Regions from separate parts of the Allobosea sp. GW822-FHT05A11 genome, predicted to be linked through region 3. Evidence: riboswitches for the same ligand, from Rfam matches in the RefSeq annotation. Region 3 holds a riboswitch; each other region holds the start of a gene.
What was found. Region 3 has a riboswitch for cobalamin ahead of AC1RLU_RS22640 (CbtB domain-containing protein). Riboswitches for the same ligand answer to the same signal wherever they lie in the genome.

Region 1 (4,203 bases), on a different contig from region 3:
GAGCAGCCAGAACATCACGCCGCGGGCCTGTTCGGCACTGGCGAGCGTCGTCACGATCGTCGCCGTCGCGGCATTGAAGAGCTGCGAGGTGGCGACGCCGGCGAGGATGACGCGGTCGCTCGCCCCGCCCGCCCCCGCCGCCAGCATGGCGACCACCACGAGCGCAGCGCAGGAGCCGATGAAGGCGCCGGTCGAAACCGACAGCACCGTACCGCCGATGCTGATGCCGAGGATCAGCACCGCGACGGCGCCGGTCGAGGCCCCCGCCGAGATGCCGAGGATATAGGGCTCGGCCAGCGGATTGCGCAGCAGCGCCTGCAGGATCGCACCGGACAGGGCGAGCGCGCCGCCGCAGAGCCCCGCCATTAGCGCGCGGCTCAGGCGATAATCGAAGATCACGCCCTGCTGGATCGCGCTGACGGGCAAGTCGAGATCGAACAACCCGTTGCCGAGCGCCTTCAGGGCCGTGTCCAGCGGGATGCGCATCTCGCCGATCGTGACCGCCAGCGCGACCGAGAAGGTCAGCGCCAGCAGCGAAGCGAGCGCGATGCCGATCCGCGCCGGCCAGTTCGGCCCATGGGCGGCGTGGCTCAACGCGAAAGCCCGAAGCCGGCGATCGCCTTGGCGAGCGTCTCGATGCCGTCGATGGTGTCGAGCCCGGCGCGGGTCGCCCCGACATCCATGATGACGACGCGGTTGTTCCTGACGGCGTCGAGCTTGCTGGCGACCGGGTCGGTCTTCAGGAATTCCAGCTTCTTCTCGATATCGTCGGCCGGGAAGCGGCGGCGATCCATCTTCACGGTGACGATCACGGCCGGATTGGCGGCGGCGATGCTTTCCCAGCCGACCAGCGGCCATTCCTCGTTGGTCGTGATGATGTTGCGGGCGCCGAGCTTGGACAGGATATAAGCGGGCACGCCGTTCTTGCCGGCCATGAAGCCGTCGCCCTTGATGTCCTTGCTGGAGAACCAGACGACGACCGGCACCTCCTGCGCCTTCAGCTTGGCGACCTGCTCGACCGCCTTGTCCTCGCGGGCCTTGAGCTCAGCGACGAGCGTCTCGGCCCGGTCGGCGACATCGAAGATCGCGCCGAATTCGCGGATGTTGCGATAGACCAGCTCCATCGTGAACATCTGCGTACGAACGCCGTCGCCGGCACCGGAATTGTCCTTGCCGACGCAATCGGTCGGCGAGACGTACGTGGGCACCTTCACTTTGGCGAACTGGTCGCGCTTGCCGACGATGCCGTTGGGCCCGACATGCCATTCGAACATCGCGGTGACGAGATCGGGCTCCTGCGCCAGCACCGCCTCGAAGCTCGGATCGTTGTCGGCGAGGCGCTTCACCTTGGCATTGACCGCCTCATAGGGCTTGGCGACCGGCGAGAACCAGACCGCGGTGCCGACGACACGGTCGCCGAGGCCGAGCGCATAGAGGATTTCCGTCTGGGTCTGACCGATCGCGACGACGCGCTTGGGCGCGGCGTTGAAGGTGATCGTCTCGCGGCAGTTCTCCAGCGTCAGCGGGTACTTGGTCGGCGCCGCAGTGGCCGTGCCGATGGCGAGAGCGCCGAACAGCGCGGCGGCCGAGAGGCGGAGCAGGGAATTGAACGGGCGCGCAGCCGGCATCGAGGCCATCCGAAATGTAACAATGTTGCATTTCTGATAGAGTGCGCGGCAGGCAAACGTCAAGCCGCCTTGAGCGGCCTGTGCAGTGGACTTCATGAACATGGACTTCATCGCTCCCCGAGATGACGGCCGGGGGAGCTTTGGGCATGTGGGGCGGACAAGCGGCGCAGGGCCACCATCGACACACAGGCTCCGGAACACCCCGTCCGAAAGACGTCTTCGACGACCGGGGCAGGTCTCCTGGCTCGCGGGTCGATGCCGGTTCCGCCCGGCCTTCCCGGCGCGGCAAGCGCCAGTGGACGATGGACGGAGAGCTCGCCGCTTACAGTTGCGGGGGCAGCCTCGGCTTTGGCACTGGAAGTGCCTCACCGAATTCCCTCTTAGCTCCGGGAGCAACCCGGAGAACCTCGATCGGCGCACACCCTATAAGGGTGCGGCGCGCCGTCAAGCGAACATCGCTTCAGAGGCGCGGCGTGCTGTAGAGCCGCTTGCCGCCGACGGATATCTCGACCTCCTGCAGGTAGCCCCGCAGCGCGGTCGTCGCGACCTCGATGCCGAGGCCGGGAGTATCAGGCGCGGCGACCTGCCCGTTCGTATCGCGCTCCAGGTGATTGGCTGAGATCGCGGTCGCGAGCGGCTTCGGCATGGCCGGATACTCGCAGATCTCGTGCGCAGCGAGACCGGCATAGGGCTGGAGCGAGGCGGAGAGCGCCAGATGCGAGGTGAAGGTGTGATTGACGAAGGTCACGCCCTTGGCGACCGCGTAATCCGCCACGGCCTTGGATGGGCCGATGCCGCCGATGCGCCCGCAATCGATCTGGACATAGCCAATGCCGCCATAGTCAATGAGCTGCCGGGCCATCGACTCGTTATGGGCGCCCTCCCCGCCGGCCAGCCGGACCTTGGGACTGCGTTTGGCAAGACCGCCATAGGCTTCGAGCGCACTGGCATGGAAGGGCTCCTCGAACCAGAGCACGTTGGCCTTCTCCATCGCGGGCAAGCGAGCGGCGGCGCGCTCGACATCCTCGATGAAGATCTGGCCGGTATCGACGAGCAGGATGCCGTCCTGCCCCAGCCCTTCGCGCGCCGCGACGAAATGCTCGGCATCCGCCTCGACGCTGCCGCGACCGATCGGCCCCCAGCCGAACTTGGCGGCGCGGAAGCTGCGCTTGCGAGCATCGCGGGCGCGTTCAAGGGTTTCCTGCGCCGTGTCGCCGAACAGGACCGAGGCATAGGGCGTCTTGGAATGGCTTTTCGCGTAGCCGAGCAGGCGCCAGACCGGCTCGGAACGCATCTTGCCGAGGATGTCCCATAGCGCCATCTCGACGCCGGAGAAGGTGTGCGGCGCCTGGAGCAGGTCCATCGAGTTATAGGCGACGGCTGCGGCGATGCGGGCGATGTCCTGCGGGCTCTCCAAATTCTGGCCCAGCACGGAATCCGCGACCGGGCGGCAGACGCCATGCGACATCGGGCAGATAAAAGCGGCGATGGAGGGCAATGGCGCCGCTTCGCATTCGCCCCAGCCGACATGACCGCCGGCGGCGACCCTGACCAGCAAGGCATCCTGGCTGCCATCGGCCTCGTCGGTAACGACGGGCATGGCGAGATAGAAGAAATCGACGGCCTCGATCCTGGGCACGGGCTTCATCCTCACAGTTCGCAGATCGTGGCGCGCGGGGCGAAGGTGACGCCTTCGTCGAGCGGATAGATCGGCCGGGCGCAGATCGTGTGGCCGAGACTCCGGAGATTGGCGGAGGTCGCGCCGGGTGCGTCGATGTTGAAGTTCCGCGCGCACCACTGGTCGAACATGTGGAACTCGGTGTGCGGCGACTTCACAACGATAAGATCGAAATCGGTGGGGTCGATGCCGTTGGCGTAATACATCGCCCGGTCGAACAGGCTGACCGAGCGGCTCATCACCACTACGGTGACATTGTCCCAGGTCAGCACGGCGGTCGGCCCGGCGCTGAGCGGCGCCTTCATCGTCTCCAGCGCGGCTTCGCCATCGGAGAGCAGCTTGACCTTGGCTTTCACCTGCATCGGCGGGAAGCGCGCGGGATCGATCGAGCCGCCGAGCGTGATCTCGATCGTCGCGCCGACGCCGGCCTTATGGGCAGCGGCGGCGGCAGGCGCATCGACGATCTGGGCCAGCACCCGCTTGTCGTAGCCGGCCTTGCGCAGGGCGGCGAGGATCGCGTTGCTGTCGCCTGAGGCGCCGGACGAGGTGGCGTCGGCCGCGTCAGTGAAGATCACCGGGCCGTCGATGCTGCGGGCCTGGGCAACCGCTCGGTCGAGCGGGACGAGCTTGCCCTGCATGCGGAAGCGCAAGGGCCAGAACTCCTCTGCGAGCCGGATAGCCTCGCGCTCGGCCGTCGCCTTGTCGCCATCGGTGAGGATCAGCACCTGCGAGCAGAGCTCGGGCACGTCGGTGAAGGGGTTTCCGATCATGATACCGGCCGCGAGCGCCCGTCCCTCCTCCTCCAGCCGGCGGCATTCGGCGAGGAGTTCGCCATAGCAGCCGGTCTTGGTGATGAGTTCGTCGCCACGCACCAGCGCGGGAATGACGACGCGGGCG
Region 2 (4,203 bases), on a different contig from region 3:
TATCACGACGTCACGCCCGATTCGCGTAGGGAGGCACATCGACAAGCGTCCCGATGAGGCGGAGCAAGGCCTGTTGCTCGGGACGGTCCGACTTTCCGGAGACGAGGAAGGCTCCCAACTCGACATGCGACAGCTGGCCCCCTCCTGGACCGTTCGGTTGATGGATCACGAATGCTGCACCGCTCGTCGGCTCCCGCCCCAGAAACCAGCAGTCGCCGGTGGGGCTGCGATATAGCTCTCGCCGTTCGCTCATGATGTCGCGCTCCTGCGATTGACGATGACTGGACAAACGCTAAGTCGCCACGTGAGACAGGCCGAGCCAACCCGCTGTCCTCGCCAGTCCTTTAGGTGCGGCCGAAAGCTCCGGCCCTTGCTAGCGGAAGGCGTCGGCCGAGAGCCGATGATAGCCCCCGCGCTTCTTCAGATAGGCGGAGCGAGCGGCCTGCAATATGGCTGAGCGATTGAGGTCGAATGCGACCAGGAACGAACCCTCGCTTCCGTCGATGACAGCGGGACTTAAGGTTCGCAGAACATCGAGCTCGATCTGGAACATGACTTCCAGCGATGCTTCAGAACCCCAGAAGCTCACGCAGCCGCGGCCGGGTTCGTAACGCCGGATCGAGTTGGGAAAGTCGAGGCTCATGACCTGCACCCTGCGCCAAGACGCACCAGCTCGGCCTGACAGGCATCGACATGGCGCCGCTTCCGCTTCTTTCGCAGCCAGATGCCGACGGGAAACGCGATCGGCGAACCGACAACGATCACCGACAAGTGGGGGATCGGAGGCAGGTCATAGAATCTGCCCGCTCCCCACATGCCGACACTGACGAGCCCCATGCCGGTCATTCCATAGATCGCTGCCGACGCCTCCGGCGCTGGAGCATAGCCAGCGGCTGCAAGCCGAGCCTTTTCCCGGTGCGGTTCCATGGGAGACATCATTTCAGCACGAGTGCGAAGACCAGTGCGAGCGCGGCGATGAGACCACCATGTGCGAACCAAACCAGATGGCGGTCTGCGGCCCAAATGCGATAACCGAACCAGTGCCCGGAAATATTTGTCATGGCTGGGCTCCGTTTGGCCCAGATCGGGGCGCTTCGCGCAAATGCTCTGAAGTAGAATCCCGATGCGTTTCGAGACTGCCTTAAAATGGTGCGCGTAAGATGCTCTTACAAGGCAAGGAGTCGTTCAGTGTGATATTATTCCGAATCTGGCGATTATAATCGTATTTCGTCAGCGCTAGATCGATCTTTTGATCGAGAACATGTCACTTGATGCCTCAGTTTGTCATCCAGGCTGGTGCCGAGTGCCGCCGGCAAAGATGGGATGAGGCTCCAACTGAAGATCACTCCCAAGAACGCGGATGTCTGGTCCGCAGGATGGCGCCAACCTCCGCTTCTGGCGCGACGCTATCTCAACGCATGGAGCAGCGGTTCAGAACAGATCTGAGATTGAGGCGAAGGCGTTCAACCGCTCTCGGCAACAGAACCGCCTTAATTTTTGATATTGCCGGCAAGCTCCGCCTTCATAAAATCCCCGACGAGAGACCCCCTCGGAGGAAGGAGCATGCCGTTCTCGTCGCTGAGTGACCCGGTTGACCTCGCCCGGGCGCAGGCGGCCCTGGAGGCCGCGTGGAACGAAGTCAGATCGACCATTCCTGATGCGTTTGATAAGCGAGAACGAACCAAATTGGCTTACATCGTGGCTGCACTGGTGACGGTCGCGGTAGATGAAGATGATCTCACACAGCGAGCCATCGAACGATATCGACGATCTGCTGTTGCTTGAGAACGACAGGCCTCTCGCGAGGCCATGGCCTGTTTTTCCGCCGGAGCTGAGGCCGGTCGAGAGCGCGAAACCGCTCTCTCTCGTCGCCAACGAACATGAGGTTTCCGCAGTGTTCGATGGCAGCGAGCCGGAAGCTAACATACGACGCCGGATGAGCGACCTGGACCGACGTGTGGACGAGTTTCAGAGGGGGCGTCTGCACCCGCGGGTGGTCGATGAGGTCCTTGAAATCTCTTCCCGGGAACGTCGGCGTTGGATCAAGGACGGGAGGTTGCCGATCTCGGGAAGCGGATTGCTCCGCCGAGGAAAGCAGGACATTCACTTCCCTCTCCATCCGCCGGACAAGATCGCTCGTCTCGCTCAGGATCGCGACATCATCGCCGAATGGAGGGAGCGCGACCGCGCCGCGACACGCGATATCGATCCCCGTTCTTCACAGGCACTTGAGTAGCCGCATCACGACGGATTGACACTTGCAAGGCGTTGACTACTAAATCTGGTGGTCGATGGTCTCTCGAATCGCAAGATCGAGAGCTAAGAGGGAAGCCGGTGCGAAGCCGGCGCTGCCCCCGCAACTGTAAGCGGTGAGTTCACGTCCACGATTAAGTCACTGAGACCGCAAGGCCTTGGGAAGACGGGACGAGAGCGCTGACCCGTGAGCCAGGAGACCTGCCGCGACCCTTGTTACGTCCTCGGGCGGGGTGTCCCGGTGGTGCGCTTGGCAGGTCGCGGCCGTGAGGTGCTGCGCGCCTTCTCGACGCAACCGCTTTGGCCTTTGCCCCCAACATTTGGGGTTGATGCCATGTCTCTTTCTCTTGAAGCCGAGCGGCCCGTGCCGACGCCGCTTGCCACCGAAGCTGTTTCGCCACCGCGCGCCGCGGCCACGGAACCCGGCTACCAGCTTATCCGCCGCAACGGCGCGGTGACGCCCTTCGATCCCTCGAAGATAGCGGTCGCGCTGACCAAGGCGTTCCTCGCGGTCGAGGGCGCGAGCGCCGCTGCTTCCCGCCGCATCCACGACGTCGTCGCCGAGCTGACCGAGCAGGTCGTTTCCGGCCTGACCCGCCGCGCCGCGACCGGCCGGACCTTCCATATCGAGGACGTGCAGGATCAGGTCGAGCTCGCGCTGATGCGCGGCGAGCACCACAAAGTCGCCCGCGCCTATGTGCTCTACCGCGCCGAACGCGCGCAGGAACGGGCAAGAGCGCAGGTCGAGGCGAAGCCCGCTGCCGCTGCGGCGCCGTCGCTTCAGATGAAGCTGGCCGACGGGGCGCTCGTCCCACTTGACGCTGCCCGTCTGGAGAAGGTGGTGCGCGAGGCCTGCGCCGGTCTCGACGGTGTCGCGGCCGAGCCGATCCTCGCCGAAACCCGCCGAAACCTCTATGACGGCATCTCGCCGGACGAACTGGCGCTGGCTCCGATCCTGGCCGCGCGCACGCTGATCGAGAGCGAGCCGAACTACGCCAAGGTGTCAGCCCGCCTGCTGCTCGACAAGCTCCGCCGCGAGGCGCTGAGCTTCGTCCATGGCCATGCCGAGCAGGCGACGCAGGAAGAGATGGCTGCCGGGTACGGCGACTACTTCACCGCTTATCTCAAGTCCGGTATCGACAACGAGTTGATCGATCCCGAGCTCGGCCGCTTCGACATCGCCCGCATCGCGGCGGCTCTGAAACCCGAGCGCGATCTCCAGTTCGACTATCTCGGCTTCCAGACGCTCTACGACCGGTACTTCCTGCATGTCCGGGGCAACCGCTTCGAGCTGCCGCAGGCCTTCTTCATGCGCGTCGCGATGGGCTTGGCGATGCGCGAGATCGATCGCGAGGCGCGGGCGATCGAGTTCTACGACCTGCTGTCGTCCTTCGATTTCATGGCCTCGACGCCGACCCTGTTCAATTCGGGCACGCTCAGGCCGCAGCTCTCCTCCTGCTTCCTGACCACGGTCGCCGACGACCTCGAAGGCATCTTCAAGGCGGTGAAGGACAATGCGCTGCTGGCCAAATACTCCGGCGGCCTCGGCAATGACTGGACGCCGGTGCGCGGCCTCGGGGCCCATATCAAGGGCACGAACGGCGAGAGCCAGGGCGTCGTGCCCTTCCTGAAGGTCGCCAACGATACCGCCATCGCGGTCAACCAGGGCGGCAAGCGCAAGGGCGCGGTCTGCGCCTATCTCGAGACCTGGCATGTCGACATCGAGGAGTTCCTCGATCTCCGCAAGAACACCGGCGACGACCGCCGCCGCACCCACGACATGAACACGGCGAACTGGATCCCGGACCTGTTCATGCAGCGCGTCGAGGCCGGCGGCGACTGGACCTTGTTCTCGCCGGACGAGGTGCCGGATCTGCACGACCTCTATGGCAAGCCGTTCCGGGAAGCCTACGAGGCCTACGAGGCGAAGGCCGCCCGCGGCGAGCTGCG
Region 3 (4,203 bases):
CGAAATAGGAATAGACGCTGCCGGTAGAGACGCCGCTGGCGGAGGCCACCGCGGCGATCGAGGTTTCCTGGAAACCGACCTCCGAGACGATGCCGCGGGCGGCAGCGAGGATGGCTTCCCGCTTCCCGGCCTTGCGCGGTTGTTTCGGTGTCCGTTCAGGCATGCGTACCCTCAAATTGAATTTGAATTCAGATTCAATTTGAGGGCAAGCCCGATCGGCGTCAAGTGGGGATGAGGGCGCCCGGAAGGGCCGGCGGCAAAGACGGTCATGCACCTTTCCCGCCAGGAAGGAGTCCGTCGTCATTGCGAGGAGCGCGAGCTCCGAAGCAATCCAGGGGGACTGGGTGAGAGGGTCGGCCCAGCCCCCTGGATTGCTTCGCTGCGCTCGCAATGACGGGATCGGCGGCCGGCACGAAGACAACTATCCTAGAACTCGATGCCCTCCTGCGCCTTCACGCCGGCAGCAAAATGATGCTTCACCAGCGTCATCTCGGTGACGAGATCGGCTACCTCGATCAGCTCCGGCTTGGCGTTGCGGCCGGTGACGACGATGTGCAGGTCCGGCCGGCGGGCCGCCAGCGTCGTCACGACCTCGGCCAGCGGCAGATAGTCGTAGCGCAGGGCGATGTTGAGCTCGTCGAGCACCAGCAGCCTGATGTCGGGATCGGCCATCAACTCCTTCGCCTTGGCGAAGGCGCGCTCGGCGGCGGCGATGTCGCGGGCCTTGTCCTGCGTCTCCCAGGTGAAGCCCTCGCCCATGCTGTGCCAGCTCACTTGATCGCCGAAGGCCTCCAGCGCCTTGCGCTCGCCGGTCGACCAGGCACCCTTGATGAACTGCACCACACCGATCCGCCAGCCATGGCCGAGCGCCCGCAGGATCAGGCCGAAAGCCGCCGTCGATTTGCCCTTGCCGGGGCCGGTATTGACGATCAGCAGCCCCTTCTCGAGCGTCTTGGAGGCGACCTCGGCGTCCTGTACCGCCTTGCGCTTCTCCATCTTCGCCTTGTGGCGGGCGGCGTCCTCGGTATCCGTCATCATTTCACTCGCATCGGCAATCCGGCGACCATGAAGACCACGCTGGCCGCCCGCGCCGCAAGCGCCTGATGCAGGCGCCCGGCCTCGTCGCGAAAGCGGCGGGCGAGCGCGTTCTCCGGCACGATGCCGAGCCCGACCTCGTTGCCGACCAGGACGAGCGGGGCGGAAACGTGCTCGCAAGCGGCGATCAGAACTTCGCGCGCAGCGGCCGTGTCGCGCTCCGCAAGGATGAGGTTGGTCAGCCAGAGCGTCAGGCAATCGACCAGAACCGGCCGGCCCGCCGGCTGGGCGGCGATCGCCTCGGCTAGGTCGAGCGGCGCATCGACCGTCTGCCAGCCGGCCGGGCGGCGGGCGCGATGCTCGGCGATCCGCGCGCGCATCTCGTCGTCATAAGCTTGGGCGGTGGCGATATAGCTCCAGGGCGCTGGACAGGCCTCGATCAGCGCCTCGGCATGGCGGCTCTTGCCGGAGCGGGCACCGCCAAGGACGAGGGTGAGGTGGGAAATTTCGTTCGGCATCGTGGAAGCAGGGTTCAAAGGACCATCCTGCATTGCACAGCGGCACGGCGAAGGCTAATGATCGTCGCTGACGGTGCCTCCGCGAGGAGGTGAAAAGGGAACGCGGTGCGAGACCGCGGCTGCCCCCGCAACTGTAAGCGGATGTCCTTCGCCATCGGCCACTGGAGCGCTCGCTCCGGGAAGGCGGCGAGGGACGCGAAGTCCGTGAGCCAGGAGACCTGCCGTCAACCCGCAGAGATCCAACCGGCTGCCGGCGGGGCGGCCACGGAGAACGCATATGAACACCGTTTCGGTTTCCACCCCCACACTCAGCGTTTCGGAACGCGTCAAGGCGGTTGCAGCCGCGCTCGTGATCGGCGTCGCGCTGATCTACACGACCGGCTTCGCGGCCTCGACCAATGTCCACAACGCCGCGCACGACACCCGTCACGGCCTCGCCTTTCCCTGCCACTGAGGGAAAGCATCCATGATCACGCGTGTTCTCACGGTCAGCATCCTGGCCGGGCTTCTGGCTGGCTTGATCGTCGCCGCCCTGCAGCATGTCACCACCACCCCGCTGATCCTCAAGGCCGAGACCTATGAGGCGGCGCTGGCGCTGAAAGCGCCGACGCTCGCCGCTTTCGACGGCGAGGCGAAGATCATCCTCGCGCACGGCCCGGCCGGCGACGCCCCCGGCCACGACCATGCCGAATGGAAGCCGCAGGACGGCTTCCAGCGCACCCTCTTCACCGGTGCGGTGACGATCGCGACCGCGATCGGCTTCGCGGCGCTGCTGCTCGCGGGCATGATCGCGGCGGGCGACAGCATCGACCAGCGCAGCGCGCTCGTCTGGGGCGCCTGTGGCTTCCTGGCGTTGGGGCTCGCGCCGGCGATGGGGCTGGCGCCGGAACTGCCGGGGGCAGCCTCAGCCGCGCTGGAGCAACGCCAGCTCTGGTGGCTCTGGACCGCCATCGCCACTGCGGCCGGGCTGTTCCTGTTCCTGCGCTTCGATCAGCCCTGGCTGAAGCTCGTCGCCGTAGTCTTGATCCTGCTCCCGCACGTCGTCGGCGCGCCGCATCCGGCCGCGCCGGAGAGCAAGGTTCCGGCCGAGGTCGCCGCCCATTTCGCGTCGCTCTCGCTCGGCATCCAGGCCGCACTCTGGCTCGTCACCGCCTTCATGGTCGGCGTGCTCTGGCCACGGGCGACCCGCCGGGCCGCCGAAGCCTGAAGGCAAACCAATGTCCGAGGGTGACCTCACGATCCATGTCTGCACGGCCTGCCGCCGCGCCCGCGCCGACCTCCCGGAAGGCTATGACCAGCCGGGTCTGGCACTGGCCGAGCGCCTCGCCGCACAGCTTAAAGCCAAGGGCAGCACGATCCCCGTGCTGCCCGTCGAGTGCCTCTGCGTCTGCAAGCGGCCCTGCACCATCGCGCTCAGCGCCGATGGCAAATGGACCTATCTGATCGGCGATCTCGACACCGATACCCATCTCGACGAAATCGTCGGCGCGGCGGAGGCCTATGCCGCCAGCGCCAATGGCATCGTTCCCTGGAAAGAGCGGCCGCAGTCCTTCCGCAAGGGCGTGGTCGCACGCGTGCCGCCTCTGCCGGCGCGCCAGCAAGGATGACATCATGAACGCTCCGCAGGCCGCCAATCTCGGCAAAACTCCCTGCACCATCATCACCGGCTTCCTCGGCGCCGGTAAGACGACGCTGGTGCGCCATCTCCTGGAGAATGCGCAGGGCAAGAAGCTCGCCGTGCTCGTCAACGAATTCGGCGATCTCGGCTTCGACGGCGAATTCCTCAAGGGCTGCGGCATCGCCGGCTGCAGCGATGAGGACGTGGTCGAATTGCCGAACGGCTGCATCTGCTGCACCGTCGCCGACGATTTCGTGCCGGCGCTGGAAAAGCTCCTGAACCGGCCGAACCCGCCCGAGCACATCCTGATCGAGACCTCCGGCCTCGCCTTGCCGAAGCCGCTCGTCACCGCCTTCAACTGGCCGGCCATCCGCTCGCGCGTCACCGTCGACGGCGTCATCGCCGTGGTCGATGGCCCGGCGGTGGCCGAGGGCCAGTTCGCGGATGATCCGGAGGCGCTCGCGGCGCAGAAGGCGGCCGACGCCTCGGTCGATCACGACAACCCGCTGGAAGAGGTGTTCGAGGACCAGATCCTCTGCGCCGACCTGATCCTGCTCAACAAGAGCGATCTCGTCGACGAAGCCGGCCGCGCGCGGGTCAAGGCCGAGATCGCCGAGCATCTGCCGAAGGCGATCAAGATCGTCGAGACCGCCCATGGCAAGGTCGAGCCGGCGCTGATCGTCGGCCTCGGCGCTGCCGCCGAAAGCGACCTCGCCGCGCGCCCTTCGCATCATGGTGAGGGCGAGCATGATCACGACCATGACGATTTCGACTCGGTTGCCCTGCCGCTGCCGGCCGGCTTGTCGCCGGAAGAGCTGACGGCGCGCGTCGCCAAGGCCGCCGAGGCCGAGGGCGTGCTGCGGCTCAAGGGTTTTTCCGCCGTGCCGGGCAAGCCGATGCGGCTCGTCGTGCAGGGCGTCGGCCGGCGCATCGGTCATCATTTCGACCGGGCCTGGGGTGCGAGCGAGCCGCGCGACGGCCGCCTCACCGTGATCGGGCTCAAGGGCTTCGATCTCAAGGCCGTGGAAGCGG
Region 4 (4,203 bases), 170 kb from region 3:
TGCGCCTTCATCTCCGCGAGATTGCGGGGAACGCCGAATTCCCTGACGCCGATCCCGACCTGCCCGAGCAGCGAAACCGTAGCGCGCGTCGTATAGGCGCCGGCGACGACGAGATCGGGGTGAAAGCCCAAGACTTCCTCGGCAAGCCCGTGATTGGCCGGTATCAGGCGGGCGGCGCCCGCCATGTTGGCGTTGCGCGGGTCCTGCGACAGCCATGTCACCGAAGCGATGCGATCGGGATCGGCCAGGCGCAGGACGAGCTCGTCCGTGCACATGTTGAGCGAGACGATGCGGGCCGGCCGATCCGCAGCAAGCGAGACCGATGCCATCGCGCCCGCAAGCGCGATGGGCAGGAGGCAGGCGCCACACAGGCGGCGCAGGACGAGAGGCAGGTTCATCCGCCGATGGCCAACTTGATACCGCCGAAGACGCCGAGGCCCGGCACGAGGAAGCCGACCGGATTCTCCCAGCGCTTGTCGAAGAGGTTATCGACCCGCCCGAACACCGTCACCTTGTCGGTCGCCTTGTACTCAGCGGCGAGGTTGACCAGCGTCGCCCCCTTCGCGCGCATGCGCGGGACCGAGAAGTCGCGATTGCCGTCGACCCAGGAGCCGATATGGATCAGCGTCGCCGAGAGGCTGAGCCTGTCGGTCGGCGTCCAGGTCGCGGTCGCGCTCGCCTTGTGGCGCGGCCGACGCAACAGTTCCTGCCGGGCGATCTCGTCCTTGGCGAGGGTGAAGGTGTAGTCGGCGCGGATGCGGAACTGGGGCGAGATTTCCAGCGCGGCGAAGGCCTCGATGCCCTTCGTTCTGGCCTTGCCGATATTGGCGTAGGAATCGCGCGTGACATTGGTGACGATCAGGTTGTCGATGTCGTTCTGGAACCAGCTCGCGCCGAATTGCAGGCGCTTGTCGAAGAGCGGCTGCTCGAAGCCGACATCCCAGCCGCGGCTTTCCTCCGGCTTCAGGTTCGGATTGCCGAAGAAGTTGTAGCCGGGGCGGTAATCGATGAAGAGCTCGCTCAGCGTCGGCGCCTTGAAACCGGTGCCGTAGCTCGCCTTCAGCTTGGTTTCCGTGCCGGGAATGATGACGGCCGGCGCGATGCGGTACGTCGTATGGCCGCCATAGCTGTCGTCATGGTCGCGGCGGATATTGGCCGCCAGGAAATAGCGATCCTCGATATTGCCCTGGTATTCGAGCCAGGCGGCCTTGTTGCCGTTCGAGGCGATGAGGCTCGTCGTGTCCAGACGCTCGCGCTCATATTGCAGGCCCATGATCAGGTTGTGGCCCTTGATGATCTCGAGATTGCCGCGCCAGTCGAGCTTGGTGCGCTCGCCGAGGCTCTGATTGGGCAGGCCGAGCAGGCCGGTTACCGCGGACGCTGTCCGCGTCCCCCTGTCCTGCCGCGAATAGGAGACGCCGAAGGTGTTGACGAAGCGCCCACTGAGCGGGTCCCAGATGACCTCGCCACGGGTGAAGGCCTGCGCATAGTTCTGCAGGGAGCGATAGGGCGAGGGCGTGCTCGGGAAGCCGGCATCGCTGGTATAGCGCAGCTGGCCGTCCTGATAGCGGCCGACCCAGTTCAGCGTCAGCGTGTCGGTGAGCGCAAAGCCGAGGCGGCCGGAATAGCTGTAATTGTCGAAGATGTTCGGATTGGTCCGGCGGCCGGGCGGCACGAGGTTCGGCGGCGTCACCTCGGTGCCATCGGCCCGGAAATGGCTGGCATTGAAGGCATAGTTGAAGCGCGCATCACCGCCGCTGAAGCCGAGGGACTGGTTGAAGCTGCCATGCGAGCCGCCTTCCACGCGGGCCGTCATCTTCGGTGGTCCCTCGCCGCGCTTCGTGGTCACCGAGATGACGCCGCCCAGCGCATTAGCACCGTAGAGGCCGCTCTGGGGACCGCGCAAAACCTCGATGCGCTCGATATCCTCGGTCAGCATAGAGCCGAAATCGAAGGAGCGGTTCGGGGCTGAAGGGTCGTTGGCCTCGATGCCGTCGATCAGCACCTTGACGTGGTTGGAATTGGTGCCGCGCATGAAAACCGAGGTCAGGCCGCCCGGCCCACCGGTCTGCACGATGTTGAGGCCGGGCACCGCGGCGAGTGCCTGCGGCAAGGTGCGGCGCTGCTGCTGTTCGATATCCCTGGCGGTGATGACGGTGACGGCGCTCGCGACTTCGCGGGCAGGCGTCGGCGTTCCCGTGGCGCTGACGACGATCTCGTCGAGCGCCATCGTGGCGGGAGCGTTCTGGGCGAAAGCCGGGGCTGCAGCGCCGGCAATGGTCAGGCAGGACATGGAGAGCAGCAGGCGGCCGCGTCCGGCGGCCGGAAGGAAGAATTTCACGATGGAGACCTCGGGCGTTGACGTCAGTGGCACGTCACCGCGAACGCGATCTCCCATCTGCCGTGCGAAAGACGGCGAACGGTCGAATCAGCGATCGGCGCACCCCGGCCGAACGTGTCCGCGTGTGACCACGGCTGACGGCAGGTCTCCTGGCTCGCGGGTCGTTGCCTTTCGCCGCCTTCCCAGGTCCGAGGCCCCAGTGGCGTATGGCGAAAGGCTCGCCGCTTACAGTTGCGGGGGCAGCCGCGGCATGGGGTGGCTCGCCACCCGCACCGCGTTCCCTTTTGATCCCGTGAGGGAACCGTCGCGCTCAGGCTTATGGGGAGATCGGGCCGGCGTCAAACGGAGGCTCTCGATCCCGCTTTCCGCCGTGGGACCTGATGCCGTTTTCCGTCACGATATGGTGCATCGGGATGTCGAAGCCATGCGGGCGGATCGTCGGCATCTCCGCCATCTCGTAGCCGACCCCGACCGCGATCGTGGAGGACGGCAGGGCGGCGAGCGTGCGGTCGAAGAAGCCGCCGCCATAGCCCAGCCGGTAGCCCTGCGCGTCGAAGCCGACCAGGGGCGCGATGACGATCCGCGGGAAGACCGGCTCGCCCGCAGCCGGCACCGGAATGTTCCAGACGCCGCGCTCCAGCTTCTCGCCCTTGCGCCAGAGCCGGAACAGCAGGGGCTTGCCGCGCTCGACTACGACCGGCAAGGCAGCCAGACCGCGGCGCTCGCGCAGGCTTCGGAACCAGTCTCGCAGGTCCGGTTCACCACGGAACGGCCAGTAGCCGCTGACGAGGACGCCAGCGGGATCACCGATCAGCGCGTCGAGATAGCCGGCGATCCGGCGCCCGAGCGCGTTTCGCGTGCGCGCCGACATCGCCAGGCGGGCTGCGATCAAGCGTGCCCGCTCGGAGCGCCGCCATTCCTTCAGGCTCGGCTCGGGCAGGTTCTCCCCGACATTTCGCGACGGTGGCGTCAGCCCGGAATAGGCCGGATCGACCTCATGCAGCAGGCAGGCCGGCGAGGCATAGTCATTCAGATCGTCGTCGCCCTTGCCCATCGGTTTCCGGCCTCCGTCGCCACGACGCGCCAGCCACCCTCGGCGCGAGCGAGGCTACGCGAAGGTCCGGACATCGGAGCCGCGGCGCATGAGCATTCTGCGCAGACAGGTCATGCAATCAACCGAATTCAAGGTTGATGGAATATGGCAACCTTCGATGAAGGCCGCGCACGGCCACCGAATTCGCCGGCACCTCCGGTACCCATCGGAAACGGAAATGCTCTATGCTGCCGGGATCAGAAGCAGATAGGCACCCGCTCGATGCTGGCCGAGACACCGCCCCCCGCGAGCGTGGGCGTCACCGTAAAACTCTACGACGATCTCTCCTCGGCCATCATTTCCGGGGAGATCGCGCCCGGCGAGAAACTGAGCGAACCGGCCATCGCCCGCCGCTTCGGAGTCAGCCGCGCACCGGTCCGCGAAGCCATCCGGCGGCTGCAGGAACGCGGGCTCGTCACCTATGTCGCCAACCAGGGCGCGCGCGTCGCCGAGCCGAGCGCCGCCGAGTTCCTCGCCCTGCTCGACGTGCGCGAGGCGACAGAGGGCATGGCCGCCCGCCTCGCGGCCGAAAGCATGAGCGAAGCCGAGATCGCGGCGCTCGATGCCCTGGTCCGGGGGCATCGCGACGGTATCGAGCGCAACCCGATGGGCGCCTATCTCCAGGACGAGCCGGAGGCCGATTTCCACCGCCGGATCGCGAAGGGCAGCGGCAACCCGATCCTCGCCGAACTGCTCTGCGAGCAGTTCTATCCGCGCCTGCGCCTGTGCCGACGCCTGCATTCGACCGTGCCGGGCCGCGGCCGCGAGG

Region 1: another riboswitch for cobalamin. It lies ahead of AC1RLU_RS08960 (ABC transporter substrate-binding protein); the one in region 3 lies ahead of AC1RLU_RS22640 (CbtB domain-containing protein).
Region 2: another riboswitch for cobalamin. It lies ahead of AC1RLU_RS19350 (ribonucleoside-diphosphate reductase subunit alpha); the one in region 3 lies ahead of AC1RLU_RS22640 (CbtB domain-containing protein).
Region 4: another riboswitch for cobalamin. It lies ahead of AC1RLU_RS23455 (TonB-dependent receptor plug domain-containing protein); the one in region 3 lies ahead of AC1RLU_RS22640 (CbtB domain-containing protein).

Annotation. Positions count from the first base shown of each region.
Region 1 is NZ_JBXAMI010000002.1:781,937-786,139, forward strand. Features, by position in the region: gene AC1RLU_RS08955 (FecCD family ABC transporter permease) at 1-594, opposite strand, end outside; gene AC1RLU_RS08960 (ABC transporter substrate-binding protein) at 591-1,628, opposite strand; cobalamin riboswitch at 1,842-2,053, opposite strand; gene AC1RLU_RS08965 (mandelate racemase/muconate lactonizing enzyme family protein) at 2,089-3,267, opposite strand; gene AC1RLU_RS08970 (M81 family metallopeptidase) at 3,279-4,203, opposite strand, start outside.
Region 2 is NZ_JBXAMI010000005.1:494,321-498,523, reverse strand. Features, by position in the region: gene AC1RLU_RS19375 (DUF1488 family protein) at 374-643, opposite strand; gene AC1RLU_RS19370 (hypothetical protein) at 640-927, opposite strand; gene AC1RLU_RS19365 (hypothetical protein) at 936-1,061, opposite strand; gene AC1RLU_RS19360 (hypothetical protein) at 1,564-1,785, shown strand; gene AC1RLU_RS19355 (hypothetical protein) at 1,727-2,236, shown strand; cobalamin riboswitch at 2,275-2,476, shown strand; gene AC1RLU_RS19350 (ribonucleoside-diphosphate reductase subunit alpha) at 2,588-4,203, shown strand, end outside.
Region 3 is NZ_JBXAMI010000007.1:135,283-139,485, forward strand. Features, by position in the region: gene AC1RLU_RS22625 (TetR/AcrR family transcriptional regulator) at 1-163, opposite strand, end outside; gene cobO (cob(I)yrinic acid a,c-diamide adenosyltransferase) at 427-1,035, opposite strand; gene cobU (bifunctional adenosylcobinamide kinase/adenosylcobinamide-phosphate guanylyltransferase) at 1,035-1,553, opposite strand; cobalamin riboswitch at 1,609-1,793, shown strand; gene AC1RLU_RS22640 (CbtB domain-containing protein) at 1,831-2,007, shown strand; gene AC1RLU_RS22645 (CbtA family protein) at 2,020-2,760, shown strand; gene AC1RLU_RS22650 (DUF1636 family protein) at 2,771-3,160, shown strand; gene cobW (cobalamin biosynthesis protein CobW) at 3,165-4,203, shown strand, end outside.
Region 4 is NZ_JBXAMI010000007.1:307,863-312,065, forward strand. Features, by position in the region: gene AC1RLU_RS23450 (ABC transporter substrate-binding protein) at 1-398, opposite strand, end outside; gene AC1RLU_RS23455 (TonB-dependent receptor plug domain-containing protein) at 395-2,341, opposite strand; cobalamin riboswitch at 2,464-2,662, opposite strand; gene AC1RLU_RS23460 (5-formyltetrahydrofolate cyclo-ligase) at 2,658-3,395, opposite strand; gene AC1RLU_RS23465 (GntR family transcriptional regulator) at 3,657-4,203, shown strand, end outside.